Regions from separate parts of the Leclercia adecarboxylata genome, predicted to be linked through region 2. Evidence: predicted binding sites of a transcription regulator. Region 2 holds the regulator's gene; each other region holds the start of a gene.
What was found. The regulator CRP, encoded in region 2, controls carbon source genes, mostly activating them, when cyclic AMP is high. The targets are predictions, from matches to a motif close to ATGTGANNNNNNTCACAT.

Region 1 (4,191 bases), 1.5 Mb from region 2:
ACAAGCTCAACACACAGATGAACCTTGAGTTTCACGCATCAAACCTCTACTTGCATCTCAGCGACTGGTGTTCAGAACATAAGCTAAATGGTTCCGCAACCTTCCTGCGGACCCAGGCGCAGAGCAACGTCACGCAGATGATGCGCGTTTTTGATTTTCTGAAACAATCTGGCGCGATGCCGGTTCTGAAGCCAGTGGATATGTCGGATGAATATTGCACCTGCCTGGAAGCCGTTTTCCAGCGCACCCTCGAAGAGTACGAGCAACGCTGCCAGACGCTTCATCAGTTAACCGATGAAGCGCGGAAAATGCAGGACATCTCCACGCTCAACTTCCTGAATGACATTGAAAAAGATCAGCTGCAGGATGGCGTATTACTGAAAACCATCCTCGAAGAAGTTCGCCAGGCGCGCCGCACCGGCATGGGCCTTGAGCAGACCGATCGTCACCTGCTTAACGTTGTAAACTACCAGCATCACTAATCCTGCGTATCCTGCTTAATACCCGGCTCTGCGCCGGGTATTTTCGTTAAAAAAACGTTGCCAACTCTTTGCTTTTTCTGAATTTTAACAAATCAGATCTGGCTCCCATCGAATAACCCTTCTTCGTGTAATGATTTGCAAAATTTTGCATTCTTACACGAGGGATACGCATGATTACCGTTGAGTTTCTGGTCATTATTTTGTGCCTGCTAATCGGCACCCGGTTTGGTGGCATGGGGCTGGGCCTGATAAGCGGCATTGGCCTTTTTATTCTCACTTTTGTCTTTGGTCTGCAGCCCGGTAAACCGCCGGTGGATGTGATGCTGACGATCCTTGCGGTTATCGGCTGTGCGGCCACGCTACAAACTGCCGGCGGGCTGAACGTGATGATGCAGTGCGCCGAACGTCTGCTGCGGCGGCATCCACAACACATCACCCTGCTCGCCCCGTTCACCACCTGGATGCTGACCTTCCTGTGCGGCACCGGCCATGTGGTCTATACCATGTTCCCGATTATTGCCGATATCGCGCTGAAAAAAGGTATCCGCCCGGAGCGGCCTATGGCGGTGGCATCTATTGCCTCACAGATGGCCATCACCGCCTCGCCGGTCTCGGTCGCCGTGGTGTCGCTGGTATCTATCCTGGCCGCGCAGCACGGGATTGGTCACGCGTTTGGCATTCTGGAAATCCTTGCCATCTCCGTTCCGGCCTCGCTGTTCGGCGTGGCGATTGCCGCCCTCTGGAGTTTGCGCCGCGGCAAAGATCTGGCCGACGACGAGGAGTTTCAGGCCCGGTTGCGGGACCCCGAGCAGCGTAAATTCATCTACGGCAGCACCGAGACGTTAATGAATGAGCGTTTCCCGAAGCAGGCGTACTGGTCAACCTGGATCTTCTTTGCCGGTATCGCCGTGGTGGTGCTGCTGGGTGCCCTGCCCGAGCTGCGTCCGGCCTTTGAGGTCAAAGGCAAAATGACGGCGCTGTCGATGAACCTGGTGATCCAGATGATGATGCTGATTGCCGGGGCCGTGATGCTGATGGTCTGCAAGGTCAATGCCGCGTCCATCTCAAACGGGGCGGTATTTAAGGCCGGGATGGTGGCGATCTTCTCGGTATTTGGCGTGGCGTGGATGAGCGACACCTTTTTCCAGGCGCATCTGGAGGAGCTGAAGATTGCCCTGGAAGGGGTGGTGAAAAGTCACCCGTGGACCTATGCGATAGTGCTGTTCCTGGTGTCGAAACTGGTCAACAGCCAGGCGGCTGCATTGACGGCGGTGGCACCAATGGGATTAATGCTGGGGATTGAGCCGAAAATGCTGATCGCTTTCTTCCCGGCGTCATACGGCTATTTTGTGCTGCCCACCTACCCCAGCGATCTTGCCTGCATTGGCTTTGACCGCTCGGGCACCACGCGCATCGGCAGGTTCATTATCAACCACAGCTTTATTTTGCCGGGGCTTATCGGGGTAAGCTGTGCCTGTGCGATGAGCTATCTGCTGGTACAGACCTTTATGTAACTGTCATGCCGGGCGACGCTCGTCGCCCGTTCTCATTATTTTCACAAAACCATTTCTAAATTCAAAACGTCGGTTTATTTTAGTGAGATTCGCCCTGCGGCGTGAACTTCAGCTCAATCAGCGCGATGGCTTTCTGTACGGCGCGTAGCGTGACGGGGTCGGCCGATGCAGGATTGCTGGCGAAATCGATGTTTTTCAGCTGGCTCGACATCTTTTCGCGCACCTCTGCGGGGGCGATGATTTCAATCACATCGAGGATTTGTTTGATGACCAGCTGGCATGCAACGACGTCAGAGATCAGCTCCTGATCGGCACTGAGGTTTTGAGACATAGGCTTCTCCTGTTTGAAAGGCCGCCATAGTAGCAAAACGTCAGCGCTGATGCGGCGTACAGGCACAAAAAAACCTGCCGAAGCAGGTTTTTTTATCAGAACATCGCGCCTGGCGGTACGTCCTTGAAGGTCTTGCAGTAGGATTCGAACATGCTTTTCAGGATTTTGCGCAATTTCATCATTATGCTCCGGCTAAATGTTATGCAGGTGTTATTGTTGATGCGCTTATAATGTGACCTGCGTCACAAAAATCAATCTTTTTGTGATATTCATCACGGCAGTTTATTTAAAGCAAAACAGCGTTCCGATTAAAAATAAAAAGAATTCATGGCGTTAGCAGAGAACTTGTTCCTGTAAATTTTTAAAAAAAAGTTTAAGTGGCAGAGGAAAAATGAGCGAAAAACTCTCCGGCAAAGCGGCAAGCGGGATCTCCCCCGCTGCGCTGTTAGTGGCCGGCGCATTCTTTATGGAGTTCCTGGATGGTACGGTGATCGCCACGGCGCTGCCCGACATGGCGAAGAGCTTTGGCGTGCAGGCGGTGGATCTCAATATCGGCATCAGCGCCTATCTCATCACCCTGGCGGTGCTGATTCCGGCCAGCGGCTGGATCGCCGACCGCTTTGGTGCCCGCAAGGTCTTCACCCTTGCCCTGGCCATCTTTACCCTCGCCTCGGTGCTCTGCGGTCTCGCCACCAGCGTCGATCAGTTCGTCGCCATGCGCGTGCTGCAGGGGATGGGCGGCGCGCTGATGGTGCCGGTTGGTCGCCTCGCCGTGCTGCGCACCACGCCAAAACATCTGTTGATTACCGCCATCGCCACCCTCACCTGGCCCGCGCTGGTGGCGCCCATCATCGGCCCGCCGCTGGGCGGCTTTATTACCAGCTACGCCAACTGGCGCTGGATCTTCTTTATTAACGTCCCCCTGGGGCTGATTGCTATTGTGCTTGCGCTGCGCATCATCCCGGATATCTATGAAGAGACGCGCCGCCCGTTCGATACGCCCGGCTTTATCGCCACCTCGGTTGCCATGGTGAGCCTGGTGTATGCCATGGAGATGATGGGGGCGGAGCAGGTGAATACGACGGTTACCCTCGCGCTGCTGGCGATCGGGATGGTGACCATGATCTATGCCCTGCGCCATTTCAGACGCGCCGAGTGGCCGATGATCCGCCTCGATGCCCTGCAGGTGCCCACGTTTCGCGTGACGATGTTTGGTGGCTCGCTGTTTCGTGCCTCCATCAGCGCCGTGCCGTTTTTGCTGCCGCTGCTCTTTCAGGTGGGATTCGGCATGGACGCGTTCCACTCCGGTTTACTGGTGCTGGCGGTGTTCGTCGGCAACCTGACCATTAAACCCGCCACCACGCCGCTGCTGCGCGGGCTGGGGTTCAAAAAGCTGCTGCTGATTAACGGCGCGCTGAACGTGCTGGCTCTGCTGGCCTGCGCCTTCCTGACGCCGCAAACCCCGGTGTGGGTCATCATGCTGATCCTCTACCTGGGGGGCGTGTTCCGTTCCATTCAGTTTACCGCCATCAGCACCCTCGCCTTCGCCGACGTGCCTTCGCCGCAGATGAGCTATGCAAACACGCTGTTCTCCACCGCGACGCAGCTGGCGGTCGGGCTGGGGATTACGCTCGGTGCTATCGGGATCCGCATCGGCGAGCTGTTTAGTGAATTGCTGGGGATGGAATCTCTACCGGGGATCAGCTTCCGGCTGGCGTTTGTCGCCATTGCGCTGGTCTGTCTGCTGGGGATGGTGGATACGCTGCGGCTGGTGAAAGATGCCGGCAGCGCGGTATCCCGAAAACAGGCATAAAAAAAGCCAGCGCAAGCTGGCTTTAACTGATGTTGGCAACTTAGCCGATAA
Region 2 (4,191 bases):
CAGTATCAACTAACCGAACATGGCGGACACGTGGGCTTTATCGGCGGCACGCTGCGTCGACCGCAGATGTGGCTGGAGACACGTATCCCGGACTGGCTGACCACATATCTGGAAAAGTAAACATGATCATTCCCTGGCAGGATCTGGCTCCCGAAACGCTGGATAATCTGATTGAAAGCTTTGTATTGCGTGAGGGCACAGATTATGGTGAACATGAACGCACGCTTGAAATGAAAGTCGCCGATGTTAAACAGCAGCTTAAAAGCGGTGAGGCCGTTCTGGTGTGGTCCGAACTGCACGAGACGGTGAATATCATGCCCCGTGGTCAGTTTCGCGACTGATCGCACACTCTTTCCACTCAGGGAGTTGCTATGTCCGCCAGACATCCGGTTATTGCCGTTACAGGGTCGAGTGGTGCAGGCACCACCACCACCAGCCTCGCCTTCCGTAAGATCTTCTCGCAACTGCATCTGCGTGCTGCAGAGGTAGAGGGCGACAGCTTTCACCGCTACACCCGTCCTGAGATGGATATGGCAATCCGCAAAGCGCGCGATCTCGGCAAACATATCAGCTACTTTGGCCCCGATGCCAACGACTTTGGCATGCTGGAGCAGACCTTCGCGGAATACGGACGCAGCGGGACCGGCCAGTCGCGCAAATACCTGCATACCTATGACGAAGCGGTGCCGTGGAACCAGGTGCCGGGTACCTTTACTCCCTGGCAGCCGCTGCCGGAACCCACCGACGTGCTGTTTTATGAAGGTCTGCACGGCGGGGTCGTCACGCCGCAACACGACGTGGCGCGCCATGTCGATCTGCTGGTGGGCGTGGTGCCTATCGTTAACCTGGAGTGGATCCAGAAGCTGACGCGGGATACCAGCGAGCGCGGCCACTCCCGTGAAGCGGTGATGGATTCCGTGGTTCGCTCCATGGAGGATTACATTAACTTCCTCACGCCGCAGTTTTCCCGCACCCATATTAACTTTCAGCGCGTCCCGACCGTGGACACCTCGAACCCGTTTGCGGCAAAAGCCATCCCTTCGCTGGACGAGAGCTTTGTGGTGATCCATTTCCGCAATCTGGACGAGATCGATTACCCCTGGCTGCTGGCGATGCTGCAGGGCTCGTTTATTTCGCACATGAATACGCTGGTGGTGCCGGGCGGCAAGATGGGGCTGGCGATGGAGTTAATCATGACGCCGCTGGTGCAGCGGCTGATGGAAGGCAAGAAGATCGCTTAATCTGTTCTCCCTCTCCCTGTGGGAGAGGGTCGGGGTGAGGGCATCAGACCGCACGATGCCCCACAAGCTTATGCCTCGATCACTTCATACGAATGGGTAATTTTGACCGCTTTTTCCAGCATCAGCGCCACGGAGCAGTACTTCTCCGCAGAGAGATCCACCGCGCGGGAGACCGCAGCGTCTTTCAGCTCTTTGCCGGTCACCACGAAGTGAAGATTGATATGGGTAAACAGGCGCGGCGCTTCATCCCGGCGTTCTGAGGTCAGCTTTACTTCGCAGTCAGTCACGTCGTGACGGCCTTTTTGCAGAATCGATACCACGTCGATTGCGCTGCATCCACCCGCCGCCATCAGAACCACTTCCATCGGACTTGGCGCTTTGTCACCGGAGTTGCCATCCATCAGTATCTGGTGGCCCGAGGCAGACTCACCGAGAAAGGTTAACCCTTCAACCCATTTCACACGTGCTTGCATTTTTATTAACTCCAGGATTGCATTTTTCCTGTCAGATTACGCGCCAGTAACAATTCTGGCAACGGAAGTCGACCTGCATCAAGCTGAAGCGAGACACCAGGAGACACGCGGCAAAACCTATGCTAAAACAGTCGAGATGCTACAGTAATACATTGACGTTACACATGTATGCAGAGGACATCACACATTACAGGCTGCTAATTATTGTGACAGCCGCTCCCCAGGCAGGGGGAAGAATTCGATTGCAACCCCCAGAGTACAGGTACACAGCCAGACTCTGGAGACAGCTTATAACAGAGGATAACAGCGCATGGTGCTTGGCAAACCGCAAACAGACCCGACTCTCGAATGGTTCTTGTCTCATTGCCATATTCATAAGTACCCATCGAAGAGCACGCTGATTCACCAGGGTGAAAAAGCGGAAACGTTGTATTACATCGTCAAAGGCTCAGTAGCAGTGCTGATCAAAGATGAAGAAGGCAAAGAGATGATCCTCTCTTACCTGAATCAGGGAGACTTTATCGGTGAACTGGGCCTGTTTGAAGAAGGTCAGGAGCGTAGCGCCTGGGTCCGTGCGAAAACCGCGTGTGAAGTGGCTGAGATCTCTTATAAGAAATTCCGCCAGCTGATCCAGGTTAACCCGGATATCCTGATGCGCCTCTCTTCGCAGATGGCTCGCCGTCTGCAGGTCACTTCCGAGAAAGTGGGCAACCTCGCCTTCCTGGACGTGACGGGCCGTATCGCTCAGACTCTGCTGAACCTGGCGAAACAGCCAGACGCCATGACCCACCCGGACGGTATGCAAATTAAAATCACCCGTCAGGAAATTGGTCAGATCGTCGGATGTTCTCGTGAGACGGTGGGCCGTATTCTGAAAATGCTGGAAGATCAGAACCTGATTTCCGCCCACGGTAAAACCATCGTGGTTTACGGAACACGTTAATTCCACTCAGACGGCGTGGCATCGCACGATGACACGCCGTTTTTGTCTCTCTCACCCATGTGGCGCAGGCTCATCTATCACCCGGAAGTTAACTACGCACTGCGGCAAACCCTGGTGTTGTGTCTCCCTGTGGCTGTGGGTTTAGTTCTCGGTTATCTGCAATACGGTCTGCTGTTCTCCCTCGTCCCCGCCTGCTGCAACATTGCTGGCCTCGACACGCCCCATAAACGCTTTTTTAAACGCCTGATTATTGGCGGCTCGCTGTTTGCCGGCTGTAGCCTGGCCGTGCAGCTGTTGCTGGCGCGCGATATACCGTTGCCCCTCATTCTGACGGTGCTGGCGATGACGTTAGGGGTCACGGCAGAGATCAGCGCCCTGCATGCCCGCCTGCTGCCCGCCTCGCTGATTGCCGCCATCTTTACCCTGAGCCTGGCGGGAAATATGCCGATCTGGGCGCCGCTGCTCATCTACGCGCTGGGCACCCTGTGGTACGGGCTGTTCAACTGGTTCTGGTTCTGGATGTGGCGCGAGCAGCCGTTGCGTGAATCCCTGAGCGTGCTCTACCGCCAACTGGCCGATTACTGCGAAGCCAAATACACCCTGCTGACCCAGCATACCGACCCTGAAAAATCGTTACCGCCGCTGCTGGCCCGCCAGCAGAAGGTGGTCGACCTGATTAGCCAGTGTTATCAGCAGTTGCACATGCTTGCCGCGAACAAAAATCATGAATACAAGCGGCTGCTGCGTACCTTCCAGGTGGGTCTGGATCTGCAGGAGCACATCTCCGTCAGCCTGCATCATCCGAAGGAGGTGCAAACGCTGGTGGAGCGCAGCCACGCCGAAGCGGTGATCCGCTGGAACGCCCTGACCGTCGCCGCCCGTCTGCGCGTGCTGGCGGATGACATTCTCTATCATCGCTATCCCACCCGCTTCAACATGGACAAGCAGCTTGGCGCGCTGGAAAAAATCGCCCGCCAGCACCCGGATAACCCGGTGGGTCAGTTCTGCGCATGGCACTTCAGCCGGATTGCCCGCGTGCTCCGCACCCAGCGTCCGCTCTATCCGCGCGATCTGATGGCGGACAAGCAGAAGCGCCTGCCGCTGATCCCCGCCCTGAGAAGCTATCTGTCGCTTAAATCTGCCGCCCTGCGCAATGCGGCCCGCATCAGCGTGATGCTGAGTATCGCCAGCCTGATGGGCGTGGCGCTGCATCTGCCTAAGCCTTACTGGATCTTAATGACCGTCCTGCTGGTGACGCAAAACGGCTACAGCGCCACGCGGGTACGCATTCTCCACCGGGCGGCCGGTACCCTGGCGGGGCTGGTTATTGCCGGCGTTACCCTGCACTTCCACGTTCCGGAAGGCTACACCCTGACGGGGATGCTGATGGTCACCCTGGTAAGTTATCTGTTCATTCGTAAGAACTACGGCTGGGCGACGGTGGGCTTCACGGTGACCGCCGTGTACACCCTTCAGCTGATCACGCTGAACGGGGAGCAGTTTATTATCGCCCGACTGGCCGACACCCTGATTG
Region 3 (4,191 bases), 310 kb from region 2:
CCCCAGCTTGTTGGTTTTCGCCCATTCAACCCAGTTCTTAAAATGTTCCGGCTTGATGGCATTACGCTCGACGGGCTCGTCGGACTCCAGATAGATGGCGTGCAGGTTCAGGCGTTTCGGGCCCGGGATCAGGCTCAGGGCCAGCTCCAGATCGGCACGCAGTTCGGCGGCGTTACGCGCCTTGCCCGGATAGTTACCGGTGGCCTGGATCCCGCCGGTCAGCGCGCCGCCCGGGTTCTCAAAACCGGCGACGTCGTCGCCCTGCCAGCAGTGCATAGAGACGGGCAGACGGTCGAGTTGACGCAGAGCCTCCTCGACATCCACGCCCACGGCGGCGAAACGCTGTTTAGCCAGTTCCCAGGCTTGTTCAAGTTGAGTGGTCATGCGCAAAGCTCCTTAGTCGGTCGTTGTTGCTGAAACTGCGCCTGGTAGCGGGCAATCTCATGATCGGGATTCGGGTTAAAGGTGGTCAGGCCGTAGTTGCCGGTCACCACCTGGCGGAACTGGTCGACGTTGGTCAATTCATCGAGAGTCATCAGCTGGATGCCGATATTGCCGAGGGTCGAGGCCTCAACCGGCCCGGCTAACACAGGAATGCCGCAGGCGTCGGCGCACAGCTGGTTGAGCAGCTGGTTCTGGCAGCCGCCGCCGACAATGTGCAGCTCGCTGAACGGCTTCCCGCGCAGGGTCGCCAGCTCGTGCAGCACCTCGGCATACAGCAGGGCGAGGCTGTCGAAGATGCAGCGCGCCAGTTCGGCGGCGCTCTCCGGCACCGGCTGGGCGGTGTCGCGGCAGGCGGCCTGGATCTCGGCGCTCATGTTGGCCGGGTTGATAAAGCGGTCGTCGTTAGGGTTGATCAGGAAACGGCACGCCGGCAGGGCTTCCGTCTCGCTAATCAGGGTCGCCAGGTCGCTGATGCGATGCTCCTTCAGCACCCGCTGCAGCAGCCACAGGCCCATAATATTTTTCAGCACCCGGTAGCGACCCTCTGCGCCGCCCTCATTGGTGATGTTGGCTGCCAGGGCCCTATCGCTGGTGTAGGGGGTTTTGCTCTCAAAGCCCATCAGCGACCAGGTGCCGGAGGAGAGATACGCCGCATCCTTTGAGGCCAGCGGCGCGGCAATCACCGCGCTGGCGGTATCGTGACTGGCCACGGCCACCACCGGGATGGCATGCTTCTGCGGGCAGATCCAGTGACCGATCACATTGCCGGGATGGGTCGGGGTGCCAAACCAGTCGCGCGGCGCGCCGGTCCAGCGGAGCAGGTTCTCGTCCCAGTTATCGGAATTGATGTTCACCAGCTGGGTAGTGGTGGCGTTGGTATATTCCCAGTTCATCTGGCCGGTGAGGCGGTAGCTAAAGTAGTCCGGGATCAGCAGGGCGTGGGCGACGTTCGCCACCAGTTCCGGCTGCTGTTCCACCAGGGCGCGCAGCTGATAGAGCGTGTTAAAGGGCAGGAACTGAATGCCGCTGCGGCCATAGATCTCCGCTTTGCCGAGCTGCTCCAGGGCGTGGGTCATCACTCCGTCGGTGCGGTCATCACGGTAGGAGACCGGCAGGCCCACGCGCTGGCCGTTGCTGTCCAGCAGCACGTAATCCACGCCCCAGGTGTCAATCCCGATGCTGTCGATGCGAATGCCCTCTTCACATACCTTATTCAGCCCGGCGCGGATCTCCGCTTCCAGAGTGTCGATATCCCAGCAGTCAAAACCATCCTGCTTCTGCAGGCAGTTAATGAAACGGTGGATTTCGCGAAGCACAAGCGTGCGCTCCTCGCGGTGGTAGCTTGCCAGCATCACCCGGCCGCTGGAGGCTCCTAAATCGACAGCCACACAATGGCGGAAAGTCATGGTCCGATCCTTATTGAAGTCATTGCCGGTGAGTGTAAAAAAGGGAAGGGAAAGCGACCTTCTTGCCAGTGACAGCGCATTTCAGGCGCTGGCAAGAATTCAAAGATGAACGTGAGAGAGTTCACAATTTCGGTTTTTAGCGGCAAAAACAGGCGGTGTGACGGTGTCCGCATTTCCGGATCTTTCCCGCCGTTTCTTGAAAAAGCGACAGGGTTTGCGCCATTTGCTGTCGAAAATTTAAGGTGAGCCGGGGAACCCTAAATTACTATTTTGAGAACTCTTATCATCTGGTGGTGACCCGTTATGACCGTACTGCACAGCGTGGATTTTTTCCCTTCAGGCCACTCGCCTGTGGCGATTGAGCCGCGGCTGCCCCAGGCTGCGTTTCCGGAACATCATCATGATTTTCATGAGATTGTGATCGTGGAGCACGGGACGGGCATCCATGTCTTTAACGGGCAGCCGTACACCATCAGCGGCGGGACGGTGTGCTTTGTGCGCGATCACGACCGGCACATGTACGAACATACCGACAACCTGTGCCTGACAAATGTGCTCTATCGCTCTCCGGAAGCGTTCCAGTTTTTGTCGGGATTGAACCAGCTGTTGCCTCAGGAGCAGGATGGCCACTACCCGTCACACTGGCGGGTAAACCAGTCCACGCTGCAACAGGTGCGCCAGCTGGTAAGCCAGATGGAGCAGTCGGAAGAGGGCCAGGAGACCCACGCTCTCGCCAGCCGCGAAATCCTGTTTATGCAGCTGCTGGTGCTGCTGCGCCGGGGCAGTCTGGTGGAAGGGGCCGCGAATAACGACGCCCGGCTCAATCAGCTGATGGCCTGGCTGGAAGATCACTATGCGGAAGATGTCTGCTGGGAGACGCTGGCGGATAACTTCTCGCTGTCGCTGCGCACCCTGCATCGTCAGCTGAAGCAGCACACCGGTCAGACGCCCCAGCGCTACCTGAACCGTCTGCGGCTGATCAAAGCCCGCCATTTGCTGCGCCATACCGATGACAGCGTCACGGATATCGCTTATCGCTGCGGTTTTGGCGACAGTAACCACTTTTCGACCCTGTTTCGCCGTGAGTTCAACTGGTCGCCGCGCGATATTCGCCAGGGCCGGGATGCCTCCCTTCAGTAACGCGAGGAAAATCACCGTTTTATTGCCGCAAAGCGGGTAATAATGTCAGGTTATTCCCCGGTAGAGGTTGTGACGTGGCAGGACAGTTGATTCTTCGCAGAGCCGATTTTTTTGCATCCGCTGCTCAGGCCGTCGCGGTGGCGGACCGCTATCCGCAAAATGTCTTTGCCGAACACACCCATGATTTCTGCGAGCTGGTGCTGGTGTGGCGCGGCAACGGCCTGCATATCCTCAACGATCGCCCTTATCGCATCACCCGCGGCGACCTGTTTTATATCCGCGCCGAGGACAAACACTCCTACGCCTCGGTGAACGATCTGGTGCTGCAGAACATCATCTACTGCCCCGACCGGCTGAAGCTCAACGTGGACTGGGGGGCCAACATCCCCGGCTTTCTGAATGCCCGCGGCGCGGCGCACTGGCGGCTCGGCAGCAACGGCATGGCTCAGGTGCGCCAGGTCATCGCCCAGCTGGAGCAGGAGAGCCTGAAGGACGACCCTCATGCGTTTGAACTGGCGGAACTGCTGTTTGCCCAGCTGACGATCATGCTCAGACGCTACCGCTACGCCCCGGACAACCCCGAAGCCAGCGAGCCGGAAGCGCTGCTGGATAAGCTCATCACCGCCCTTTCCGGCAGCCTGAACCGCAGCTTTGTATTGGAGAAGTTTTGCGAGCAGGAGCAGTGCAGCGAGCGCGCCCTGCGCCAGCAGTTTCGTACCCAGACCGGCATGACGGTCAACCACTATCTGCGCCAGCTGCGCATCTGCCATGCGCAGTATCTGCTGCAGCATACCGAGCTGATGGTCAGCGAAGTGGCCATGCAGTGCGGCTTTGAGGACAGCAACTACTTCTCGGTGGTGTTTAACCGCGAGGTGGGGATGACGCCGGTTCAGTGGCGGCATCGCAGCCATAACGCAGCGTAATAGAATATTCACCAACCCCCTGAGTTCTCCACACGCCCCGCCAGATCAGTGACATAACGAAAAGTTATAACCTTATTAAAACTACGGCATTGATAAACATTTTCAATATCATTTAATTAACTATAATGAACCAACTGCTTACGCGGCATTAACACGTTTGCCGCCCGACAATAATGGAGATGATTATGAGCTATACCCTGCCATCCCTGCCGTACGCTTACGACGCCCTTGAGCCGCATTTCGACAAGCAGACGATGGAGATCCATCACACCAAACAC

Region 1: a site for CRP is predicted at 2,558-2,575, ahead of azuC (stress response protein AzuC). Genes of this name have one in related genera too.
Region 3: a site for CRP is predicted at 2,006-2,023, ahead of rhaS (HTH-type transcriptional activator RhaS). Genes of this name have one in related genera too.

Annotation. Positions count from the first base shown of each region.
Region 1 is NZ_CP040889.1:114,625-118,815, forward strand. It holds gene FHN83_RS02390 (non-heme ferritin-like protein) at 1-482, shown strand, start outside; gene FHN83_RS02395 (anaerobic C4-dicarboxylate transporter) at 653-1,996, shown strand; gene FHN83_RS02400 (DUF2766 family protein) at 2,076-2,327, opposite strand; gene azuC (stress response protein AzuC) at 2,423-2,506, opposite strand; gene FHN83_RS02410 (MFS transporter) at 2,719-4,140, shown strand; gene FHN83_RS02415 (RpiB/LacA/LacB family sugar-phosphate isomerase) at 4,181-4,191, opposite strand, start outside.
Region 2 is NZ_CP040889.1:1,648,332-1,652,522, forward strand. It holds gene FHN83_RS09700 (hydrolase) at 1-120, shown strand, start outside; gene FHN83_RS09705 (YheU family protein) at 123-341, shown strand; gene FHN83_RS09710 (phosphoribulokinase) at 372-1,241, shown strand; gene FHN83_RS09715 (OsmC family protein) at 1,310-1,714, opposite strand; gene crp (cAMP-activated global transcriptional regulator CRP) at 2,025-2,657, shown strand; gene FHN83_RS09725 (YccS/YhfK family putative transporter) at 2,715-4,191, shown strand, end outside.
Region 3 is NZ_CP040889.1:1,960,509-1,964,699, reverse strand. It holds gene rhaA (L-rhamnose isomerase) at 1-384, opposite strand, end outside; gene rhaB (rhamnulokinase) at 381-1,850, opposite strand; gene rhaS (HTH-type transcriptional activator RhaS) at 2,154-2,990, shown strand; gene rhaR (HTH-type transcriptional activator RhaR) at 3,065-3,913, shown strand; gene sodA (superoxide dismutase [Mn]) at 4,099-4,191, shown strand, end outside.